Regions from separate parts of the Rossellomorea sp. ABR4_004 genome, predicted to be linked through region 2. Evidence: riboswitches for the same ligand, from Rfam matches in the RefSeq annotation. Region 2 holds a riboswitch; the other holds the start of a gene.
The links. Region 2 has a riboswitch for cobalamin ahead of ACXAF2_RS13720 (acyl-CoA thioesterase). Riboswitches for the same ligand answer to the same signal wherever they lie in the genome.
Positions count from the first base shown of each region.

Region 1: another riboswitch for cobalamin. It lies ahead of metE (5-methyltetrahydropteroyltriglutamate--homocysteine S-methyltransferase); the one in region 2 lies ahead of ACXAF2_RS13720 (acyl-CoA thioesterase).

Region 1 is NZ_JBSWVM010000001.1:1,380,456-1,386,319, reverse strand. Features, by position in the region: gene thiC (phosphomethylpyrimidine synthase ThiC) at 1-961, shown strand, start outside; gene ACXAF2_RS07270 (hypothetical protein) at 939-1,136, shown strand; SAM riboswitch class I at 1,232-1,342, shown strand; cobalamin riboswitch at 1,411-1,595, shown strand; gene metE (5-methyltetrahydropteroyltriglutamate--homocysteine S-methyltransferase) at 1,749-4,049, shown strand; gene ACXAF2_RS07260 (hypothetical protein) at 4,157-4,339, shown strand; gene ACXAF2_RS07255 (biotin transporter BioY) at 4,429-4,995, shown strand; gene ACXAF2_RS07250 (GNAT family N-acetyltransferase) at 5,038-5,826, opposite strand.
Region 2 is NZ_JBSWVM010000002.1:158,900-164,763, reverse strand. Features, by position in the region: gene ACXAF2_RS13730 (helix-turn-helix domain-containing protein) at 1-364, opposite strand, end outside; gene ACXAF2_RS13725 (VC0807 family protein) at 487-1,149, opposite strand; gene ACXAF2_RS13720 (acyl-CoA thioesterase) at 1,348-1,821, opposite strand; cobalamin riboswitch at 1,969-2,160, opposite strand; gene ACXAF2_RS13715 (AraC family transcriptional regulator) at 2,263-3,204, shown strand; gene ACXAF2_RS13710 (DUF1761 family protein) at 3,218-3,586, shown strand; gene ACXAF2_RS13705 (flotillin family protein) at 3,764-5,263, shown strand; partial or broken gene ade (adenine deaminase) at 5,587-5,864, opposite strand, start outside.

The sequences.
Region 1 (5,864 bases), on a different contig from region 2:
TGTATACAGGGATACATTGATCGAACAGGCGGAGCAGGGTGTTGACTATTTCACCATTCATGCAGGTGTATTATTGCGGTATATTCAGCTGACGGCTGAACGTACAACAGGCATTGTTTCCCGTGGAGGTTCAATCATGGCACAATGGTGTCTTGCCCATCATAAAGAGAACTTTCTTTATTCACATTTTGAAGATATATGTAAGATCGTAAAAGCCTATGATATCTCCGTTTCCTTAGGAGATGGTTTAAGGCCCGGATCAATTGCTGATGCGAATGATGAAGCACAGTTTGCCGAGCTTGAAACATTAGGCGAGCTAACCAAAATTGCTTGGAAGCATGATGTACAGGTGATGATTGAAGGCCCCGGTCATGTACCGATGCATATGATTAAAGAGAATGTGGATAAGCAAATGGAAATCTGTCATGAAGCCCCTTTTTATACCCTGGGTCCATTAACGACAGATATTGCACCTGGATATGATCACATTACTTCCGCCATAGGGGCTGCCATGATCGGTTGGTTTGGAACAGCCATGCTGTGCTATGTAACGCCAAAAGAGCATCTCGGATTACCTAATAAAGATGATGTGAGAGAAGGTGTCATTGCTTATAAAATCGCAGCACATGCAGCGGATTTAGCAAAAGGGCATCCAGGGGCACAAGTAAGAGATAATGCCGTTTCTAAGGCTCGATTTGAATTTAGATGGAATGACCAATTTAATTTATCCCTGGACCCGGAACGTGCAAGGGAGTATCATGATGAAACACTTCCTGCAGAAGGGGCAAAAACGGCCCATTTTTGTTCAATGTGTGGACCGAAATTTTGTTCAATGAGAATATCGCATGATATAAGGGGAATGAAGGAGAATGGCATGGATGACGCTTATAAGGAAATAGAAAAAGGATTGAAAGAAAAATCGAAGGAGTTTGTGGAAAATGGATCAAACATCTACCGATGAACCTCTTTGTCATGTACTCAAATTGAAGAATGATATCGTAAAGCTCAATCAGAGAGTCATCCAACTCGAAAAAGAAGTGAAGAGCATTCAGGAAAACTGCAGGCATGTCTTCTATGAAACGGATGTAACAAGATCTTGTATCAAATGTCATTATGTAGAAAGTACCTATTATTAGAAACGTGTAAGTGATTGATTAAATTTCTTTTGACAGCGTATATGTACCGTGCTACGATTATTACAAATTTCGGAATAGTAAATGAATATATATAACTCTTATTGAGAGAGGTGGAGGGACTGGCCCTGTGAAACCCGGCAACCATTCAACAGATGTGTTGAAAAGGTGCTAATTCCTGCAAAGCAATTGGCTTTGGAAAATAAGAGAGGATTCTAATAAACATGAAGCCCTCTCTATCAGAAGAGAGGGCTTTTCGTTTGTTGAAATAAAAATTTAATAGACAAATGCAATAGGTGCTGAGTCATGCTCAGCTAAAAGGGAAGACCGGTGAAAATCCGGCACGGTCCCGCCACTGTAATGGGGAGCGACTTATCATTTAACCACTATTTCTGTTGAAATGGGAAGGGAAAAGAAGCTGTGAACCTAAGTCAGGAGACCTGCCTGTTGTATGCGCTTATGCTCTACGTGGATATAGAGAGGGGTGAGGAATACGTGTTGAGAATACAAGAATGTCTCAACTCTAGTTAGTGATACGTATGAATCTCTCTTTCATTTGAAAGGGAGATTTTTTTGTTGATGACAACCATACCAAGTATAAGGAGTGAAGATTGAATGAGTAAGGTGATCAGTTCGAATTTAGGATATCCAAGGATCGGAGAAAAGCGTGAATGGAAAAAGACGCTGGAACAATTTTGGGCAGGGAAGATTGAAAAGGATTCCTTCTTAGAACAAATGGAGGAAATCCGAGTCAACCATTTGAAGAAGCAATTAGATCAGGGGATTGATTTAGTTCCGGTTGGAGATTTCAGCTTATATGATCATGTACTTGATACAGCGGTCATGTTCGGCTTGGTTCCCGAGAGGTTTCATTATAGTGGGGGTAAGGTCTCTCTTGAAACGTATTTTGAAATGGCCAGAGGCGCGAAGGACGCGGTGGCATTAGAAATGACAAAATGGTTTAACACCAACTATCACTATCTCGTGCCTGAGCTTGATGGGATCATACCTCAGTTAGTGGAAAATCGTCCCCTGCATTTTTTTAGAGAAGCAAAAGAAAAACTAGGTATAGAAGGAAAGCCGGTTATCTTAGGTCCCTTCACTTTTGTGAAATTGTCTAAAGGGTATGAAACCGGTGATTTTAAAACCCTTGTTGATCAATTTGTCCCTCTTTATGTTGAAGTACTGCGTGAATTACAGGAAGAGGGTGTAGAGTGGGTACAAATGGATGAACCGATATTGTGTACCTCCATCGGTGATGAAGAGATGGATCAATTCAAAGAAGTCTATCAAACGCTTAAAGAATCCTGCCCCGGGTTAAAGATCATCCTTCAAACCTATTATGATAGTTTGGAAAGGTACCAGCAGGTGTTAGCACTCCCGGTAGACGGAATAGGGATAGATTTTGTGCATGATCGTGGTGAAAATTTGACTGCGCTGAAAAGATTTGGCTTTCCTAAAGATAAATTCCTGGCTGCCGGCATTCTTGATGGCAGGAATATTTGGAGGAGTAATCTTGCGGATACCTATTCGCTTCTATCATTCATTGCAGGGTATGTTCCGGGTGATCGCTTGATCATACAACCATCATGCAGTTTACTACATGTACCAGTAACCTTGCAGAATGAAGAAACAATTGGTACACCCCTCATTGACGCTCTATCATTTGCTGATGAGAAATTACATGAAATCACTGTTTTAACAAAGGGGATTCGTGAGGGAACCGAGACAATAGACGATGATATTGCTCAAAGTGAAACGGCGATTAAGCATTTAAACGAATCACCGCTGCGTAATAAAAGGGAGGTGCAGGAAGAGGTTAAAGAATTGCATCCCAACAATGTCGGAAGAAAAGATCCATTCCATATTCGTAAACTGGAACAGGACAAGTACTTTTCATTACCTTTTCTCCCAACCACTACAATCGGCAGCTTTCCTCAAACTCAGGAAGTGAGAAGGCAAAGGTTGAAATGGAGGAAGGGAGATCTTTCTGATGGGGAGTATCAGCAATATATTCATGCAGAAATCAAACGTTGGATTGACATTCAGGAACAAATCGGCCTTGATGTGTTTGTACATGGTGAATTCGAGCGGACGGATATGGTTGAATTCTTTGGTGAGAAATTAGAAGGTTTTCAGTTTACGAAGTATGGGTGGGTACAATCATACGGTTCCAGATGTGTGAAGCCACCACTTATATATGGTGATGTGACATTTAAAGAACCCATGACCGTTAGAGAAACCGTATATGCCCAATCCTTAACGGATAAACCGGTTAAAGGGATGTTAACGGGCCCGATCACGATTCTAAACTGGTCATTTGTTCGGAATGATGTTTCTCGTTATGAAGTAGCTAATCAAATTGCGCTGTCTCTCCAAAAAGAGATTGAAGAATTAGAAGGCAATGGGATTCGCATGATACAAGTTGATGAGCCGGCACTTAGGGAAGGGCTGCCTTTAAAGCGTGAAAATTGGGATGAATATCTACAGGCTGCCGTTTATGCATTCAAATTGGCCACCTCATCTGTACAGAACCAAACCCAGGTCCATACGCATATGTGCTATTCGGATTTTGAAGATATTATAGATGCCATCAATGATCTGGATGCTGATGTCATCTCGATTGAAACCTCAAGAAGTCATGGGGAAATGATCACTGTATTTGAAGACAATACGTACGAAAAAGGGATTGGTCTGGGGGTATATGACATTCACAGTCCACGGGTGCCGAAGCGTGAAGAATTAATCCGTAATATACATCGGGCTCTTGAAGTGCTGGATCCCGAGTTATTCTGGGTCAACCCGGATTGTGGTTTGAAAACCCGCGGGATCGATGAGACAGTCTTAGCGCTTAAAACCATGGTGGAAGCGGCTGAAAAAGTGCGTGAAGAGATGCTCATGAAAAAGGAAGGGTAATTGTCAATATGATCGAGTGCCGATGATTACGTTCCTTTGATCCACCTTTTAAAACGCAGGGCGCAGTTGAAAAGAGTTGCGTCCTGCACATAAGGAGATAAAAGAAAATGCCATACATAGCCATAGGAAGAATCATTCAAGTATTTAATGAACATCAGCCAGATCGCACCATCCTGTATTTGGTGAGTGATAAGGGGATTGATGAGTTCCCCAAAGGAAGGGTTTCATTAAAAACCGCTTTAGAATGGCAGGCGCAAGAAAAAATATGCAATGTCTATGCTCCCAGTTAAAAAACGAGATGGAGAAAAAATAAGCTTCCCAACATCCTTTGAATTGTGTTAACTTAATGTTATACAGAGTTTACATACACAAGGGGGATTTGAAAGTGAACGGAGAAAAACTAAGGGTGATTATTCACTGTGCCATTTTTGCTGCAATTACGGGGATTTTCGCTCAAATCGAGATTCCACTGCCACTCGTTCCAATCAGCGGACAAACATTAGCAGTAGGAATTACAGCGACGATTCTTGGAAGCCGATATGGAGCGTTCGCCATGGTATGCTATGCAGCCCTCGGAGCAGTCGGTGTTCCTGTATTTGCGGGCTTCAGTGGAGGGGCACAGGTACTGGTCGGTCCAACGGGAGGCTATATTTTCGGCTTCATCGTAGCGGCATTCTTTACTGGCTTCATTCTTGAAAAAACCAAATTCACCATACCGATGGCGATGATCGCCAATACAGTTGGTATGATCATTACGTTGGTCCTGGGTACCATTCAGCTGAAATTTGTAGCCGATCTTAGCTGGAATCAGGCAATGGCGGCAGGAGTATATCCATTTATCGTAGTTGGACTTATCAAAGCATTCCTGGCAAGCTGGATTGGAATCACTGTAAGACAACGACTGGTTCAGGCCAGATTGATCGGGAATCGGAAAGCAGCAGCATAATGAAAAAAGTTGACTCTTTGTTGGGAGTCAACTTTTTTATGACTAAAATTTATACATAGACCAATAGCCTATATCCTTGAATCCGATTCGTTTATAAATTTTTCCTGCTTCAGGATTATCATAGAATAGGCATAACTCTTTTCCTTCTTCTAGTACGTCACGACAAAGCTTCGTCATGCACTCGGTCGCATATCCTTTTTTCTTATACTCAGGGTGTGTGCAGACAGCGACAATCATCGCGGACATACTGTTTTCGGCGGTTGTGGAAGCAGAAGAAACAAATCTACCATCTTCTTCTACATAATAGCTTCTCGAAACACCGGCCTCCATGCTATGTTTTCTTTTTTCTACAGAAAAATCGCCACCACTGAATTCGGGGATACTGTTCAATAGGTCCACAAGTTTAGGTAGATCATTAAGGGTAGCCTGTTGTACATGAGGAAGGTCTTGTCGATCCATTGATTCCGTGTTGTCACATTTCGCATAATACATATGTCTTAATGATTTAATTTCTCTGGATAAAAAGGGTTCAACCTGCGTCACGATCCTTTTTAATCCGGAAACGATGCTGTAGTCTTCAGTCTCATTAATGATTCTGGCAAATCCTTCTACATCGAATTCCCCCATGGAAAAAGGGATGAAGTTTTCTCTGTACTTAAGGAGGATTCCCCTCAAATTTCCTTCTGTGTCAAAGTCGCCCCAGATTTTCTGGAATTCCTGTTCATACCCGAAGGCTTCGATGTCCCCGATAATAAACAAATTCTCAGCCGGCTGCTGATGAATGAGTTGCTGGCAAATATCATGATCCTGTTCTGTAAGCTGTCTGATCATCTTGGTTCCCCCCCTGTAAATAATCATTATCATACCAA
Region 2 (5,864 bases):
GCTTGTTCAAAAATAAATAATATCTTGCCAGGAAAAGGTTGTATTGAATGATGAAGTCAGATAAAAACCTTAAAGGTTCCTTTTCAATTTCCCCTTTAAGTTGATGGATGTCATTGGTTCGAATCATAATAATCGCATCGTTCCATTCTGATAGTTTTGCTTGTAAGGAATGATAGCGGGAACATTCAACATCCATATTGATTCCAAGCTTCCTGGCAAGTAAATCAGTAATTTCACTTGAATACTCCGTGATGCCTCTTTCGATTTTACTAAGATGTGTGGTGGAACAGATACCCTGAGCAAGCTGTTCCTGTGTCAATCCTGAATCTTCTCGATGAAATTTAATTAATTTACCTTCAATCATAGTACACCCCGAGTGAACAGTTTATTTATCATTATAGGGAAATATCTTTGTTTGTTCTATAGATGGGGGACAAGACGGAGGTCTGAAGGCAAAAACATCCAAATCCAATGGAATCTGCGTTTCTAAACTGATTTTCTCTCTTGTTCATCCAAATCAGTCTGCACTTCTTTCACCAATTGAGGAGAATCTTGTATGATCTTCCCGATATAAATGAAACCAGCCACGGTAATCCCGGTCATGATCCAGCTGAAGGCTTGGCGGAGAATGATCCCTTTATCGAATGCTTCAACCCCGTACTCCAGGATAAGCCATGCATTAACAATTGCCAGAATCCCGCTTCTTAAGGCAAAACACAGGGTGATTATTTGAAAGATTCGAAAGAGAGGCTTTTTGTAGTAGAGTCGCTTACTAAAGGTCCGGTCGTATCCTTGAAGCTCTGCGAAGTCAAGTCCAAAGAAAAGGGAAATCGGTTTTCTGAACAACATGGTGATGAAGAAAAAAAGACTTAAAGCAGCGGCATAGTATACATTATTCCATAGGAGTTGGATGGAGGAACCAGCCAGTACGTCAATCAGAGTACCGACAATCAATGTGACTAAAATGAACAAGCCAAACGTATTTACTTTCTTCATTTCGATAAATCGATAAACCGTATAGATGATTCCTGGAACAGAGGAAAGGAGCATGGCATAGTAATCTCCAATGTAATCCCTCATTATGTTCCATACGAAAAGAGGTAGTGCTACATAAATCAACAAGTCCAATAAGACAAAATTTCTTTTCAACTTTATCCCTCTTCCTTTTTTTTACTGTTACTATTCATACGGACAAAAAGGGGAAGAAGTTTCACAATATGAATAATCTTTCCAAATGCGTACCAATTCTCATTTGAAAGTTAGAAGATAATTTCTTTTAAAACACTCAGAGCTTAGAAAACTCTGAGCATTATTGTTATATGAGTTAGTCAGTGACTCAGATATTGTTTATAAAATAAGCGCGCGATTCTTTCTATGCTCTTTCCGCAACGGAGCCGTTTTGAATAGTCTCGTTTCTTCTTCCGTTTGAGGAATGACCTTTGGTACCGGCTTCGGTTTTCCATCTTCATCAACGGCGACCATAGTCAGGAATGATTCCGTTGTAAGGGTTTTGACACTCGTTACGAGATTCGTAGAGTACACCTTTACATACACTTCCATTGATGTCCTGCCTGTAGAAGTGACGTATGCCTCAAGGCTTAGAGCATCGCCGACGGTGGCGGATGATAAGAAGTCGACGGAGTCAATCGAGGCCGTGACGACGACTGAACTGGAATGTTTCATGGCGGATAGGGCCGCAATCTCATCAATATAGGATAAAACCTTTCCACCAAAGATGGTCTGCATATGATTGGTGTCAGGCGGCAATACCAATTTTGTTTGGATGGTTCGTGAACGTTCGACTGAATAGGCTTGTTCCATTTTCTCATCTCCCTTGTTGTATTATGAAACAAAAAAGCATCTTCTTTTGAAAAGAAGATGCGGCTATTCCTGGTAAACGTTCTGAGGACTGTGATTCCTCTTGTGACGTCTCATTAGCGCAACACCCTCCTATCTCCCGTAGGAACTCTGTGTTCTTCTCAATTGGCAGGTCTCCTGGCTCAGCGTCAGCGATTTCGTATTCCTTCCCATTTCAGTTCGAAACAGTGGATCCATACGAATTCTCAGCTTTACAGTGGCGGGACCGCGTTGGACTTTCACCAACTTCCCTTTTAAGAAAATGAACTAAAGGTCATCTTCACCAATGAGCAATGGTTAAATTGTGAACGCTTATATTTTATCATAACCCTTAGTGAGTGAGGAGAAGGATTATGGTAAAATTTATAAACAAGTGCTCTTCAAAAAGGTAGTGAGGTCTGAAAAATGCAACAAGACAAAATACAAAGAAATCAAATCGATAAAGTAGTAGAGTATATCGATCAACATCTAAGCGAAGATTTATCCTTAGAACAGTTAGCCAAAGTATCAACCTATTCCCCTTATCACTTTCAGCGGGTGTTTAAAGGGTTGATCGGTGAAACACCGGCAGGTTATGTGAAAAGAATGCGCTTGGAAAATGCAGCACATATGCTCATTTACGAGCCACAGCTTCCTATCACACAAATTGCGTTCATATGTGGTTTTTCATCGTTATCCTATTTCACCTATTCTTTTCATGCTTACTTTAAAGCGAGCCCCAAAAGCTGGAGGGGAGGTGCCTACTTAGATCGCTTTCCACGTGAATATTTAAATAGCAAGAAATCTAAACCTTTCAGCACAAAAGTGAAAGAATTCCATCAGGAAGAATCCTATAATGAGTTTAAATGGCTGGATTTATCAAAAGTGAAGATTGCTTATTTTCCAGAGTGTTCAACCGTCAATCGATATCATATGGGCTCCTATATCGAAGGCATTCCAGAAACCTGGCAGGACCTATATCGTTGGGGAAATGCAAGAAGTTTATTTGAGGAGAGTCCTTTAATATTCGGTATACCAAAGAGCAATCCTTATATTACCCCTCCTGAAAAAAGCAGGTATGAATGCCGCATGGCAATCAAGGGTCTGGACTACGTAATAGATGACGAAGAAGTATTTTGTTTTCGTGGTGGAAAGCATGTGGTGTATGAATTCGACGAACCTGTAGACTATCAGGAAAGAGGCAGATTAATCGAGTGCTATTCAGAGCTATATAGTTATTGGCTGCCCCAAAGTGGATACAGGTATCTGGGGAACCCGGTAGAACTAGTAGTGATTGACAAGGTGGCGGGAACTCTCGAAATTGGTTGCAAGATTAAAGCGATCGCTTTAGCCATTGAACCGAATTAATGGAGGAATAGGAATGGTATTAGATCTGAATTTGCCCGCACTTTTAGCTGGCGCAGTGTTGTATATGGTATACGGTGGAATTTATTATTCGATTCTACTAGGGAAGAAAGACCAAGGGGGAACGGGCCCTATTAAGTACATAGTTGCAGTATTGGTAGCAGTTGTCAGCTCGTTCCTGGTAGGATTTCTCGTTCAAAAGACCGGAGCAGGTGGAATAGCTGGAGGAGCTTTGGTTGGTGGAAGCATTGGACTGCTTATTACTTTCGTTTATTTGAAAAATACTTTATTTGGACTACTGTCAAAACGTATGTTTTTTATCGCAATAGGAGATCATCTTGTTATCTTTACCGGACTCGGGGCAGTACATGGACTGTTCTTATAGCTTGAATGCTTGAACCATTTACAGGTTCAGGCTTTTTTATATAAAATAGGGAATTCGCCCAATTTATTGAAACTTTTCGTAATCTTTTCCGTAGATAGTATTGTAGCTAGCACTTTTATTTTAAATTAAATCAGATTTCATGCTGGTTTAAACAAAATGTCGAGAGGGGTTGTCAGAATGCTAGGATCATTAAGTATTATCGGATTTTTCATGTTCCTTATTCCTGTTCTGGTTATCGCAGCGATTGCAGGAATTGCCTATTATTTCTGGATGAGATTTCGTTATCGGACAGCGAGATCGAACCAGGCACTGATCATTACCGGACCTAAACTGGGGGATCCTGAGAAGGAAACGAATATTTTCACCGACCAGGAAGGGCGTTCAATGAAAATCATCAGAGGTGGGGGGTACAGATTAAGACGTTTCCAAACATCCACACCTGTTAATCTTACATCCTTCCAATTAAAGCTATCGACACCGAGAGTATACACAAATGGCGGAGTACCGATCGTTGCAGACGCAGTGGCAATGGTGAAGGTGGCCGATACATTAAACGGGATTGCGAACTATGCCGAGCAGTTCCTTGGTAAGGATCAAAAAGAAATTGAAGATGAAATCATCGAGGTACTGGGAAGTAATCTTCGTGCGATACTTTCAAAAATGACTGTTGAAGACATTAACAGCAACCGTGAAAAATTTAACGCAGACGTATCAGAAATTGCCCAGAAGCAGCTGGATCTCATGGGCTTCAAAATTACGTCACTCGGGTTAACTGACATAAGAGATGCAGACGAAGAAAATGGATACTTAAAAAATCTTGGTCGTCCACGTATCGCCGAGGTTCGCAAGCAAGCTGAAATTGCAGAAGCAAACACCGAGCGTGAAACCCGTATTCACCGGGCCCAAACCGATCAGGAAGCGAAAGAGGAAGAATATAAGCGTCAAATTACCATTGCCCAATCGAAAAAAGAGAAGGACATCAAAGACGCTGCCTTCAAAGAAGAGACAGAGCGGGCAAGAGCAAAGTCCGAGCAGTCCTATGAGTTGGAAAAAGCCAAACTTACCAAGGAAGTGAAAGAAGAAGAGTTAACCCTTCAATTCCTTGAGCGTGAACGTGCCGTTAAGCTTGAAGCAGAAGAATCAAAAGTTCGTAAAACGAAAGCAGATGCCGAATACTACGAAACCACCCGTAAAGCGGAAGCCGAAGCGCGCAAGGCTGAAATTGACGGGGAAGCGAAAGCCAAGATCCGTAGAGAAGAAGGTTCTGCCGAAGCCGATGTTATCAGAGAACGTGGTAAGGCGGAAGCTGAATCCCGTAAGCTGCTGGCAGAAGCAATGGAGAAACATGGCGATGTCATCATTACCGAGAAATTAATTGAAATGCTGCCCGTTTTCGCAGAGAAAATTGCCCAGCCTCTTAACAATATTGACTCTGTTAAGATCATTGATTCCGGTAATGGCCAGGGAGTTCCTTCCTTTGGGAAAAGCATCACCAGAACGATGCTTGACATGCAGGAACCGTTAAGGGAAATGACTGGCATCGATGTAGGTGAACTACTGAAGTCATATGCAAACAGAAGCCAGGAGAGACCTTATCAACCTGCGATTTCGGAGTCAGCAGACAAGGAAGTTGCTGTTACGACTGAAGAAAAAGAGTTACAAGAAGAAAGTAAATAATGAGAAAAGAGATGTCTCAACAATGGAGACATCTCTTTTCTTTTGTAGTCTAATCGATTCCAATAAAGGAGTGCCAGAAACGGAATGCTCTATCTGAACCTGGCACCTATTGAATGAATGTACCTGGTACATAGTGTTAGTGTTGTTTGGGGTTCAGCTGCTGAATATCATGGAAAAATCAGCAGCTGAATATAGGAAGATTATTAACAGTTGAAATCAACGGGGAATTTGCCTGTTAAAATTCTTGAAAAGTTCAACAGTCAAATATCCGAAGAAATTAAGCAGTCAAATAAACTGCAATATTCAACCGCCAAACAACCCCCTCAACCCTCTACCCCAACCTCAATATGCCTCGAACCCTTAACATCAAACAGTCCTAAATCTGTCAGCTTCAACTCAGGGATCACAGGCAAAGTGAGAAAAGAGAGAGTCAGAAATGGATTAAAGTCCCCAGAGAATCCTAACTGTACAAACGCATTTTTCAACTCGTGGAGCTCTGATACCACTTCTTCAAATCCCTGATCGGACATCAACCCTGCAATCGGTAATGGAAGAGAAGCGATGATATTTCCGTCGCTCACCATCACCAGGCCGCCATTCA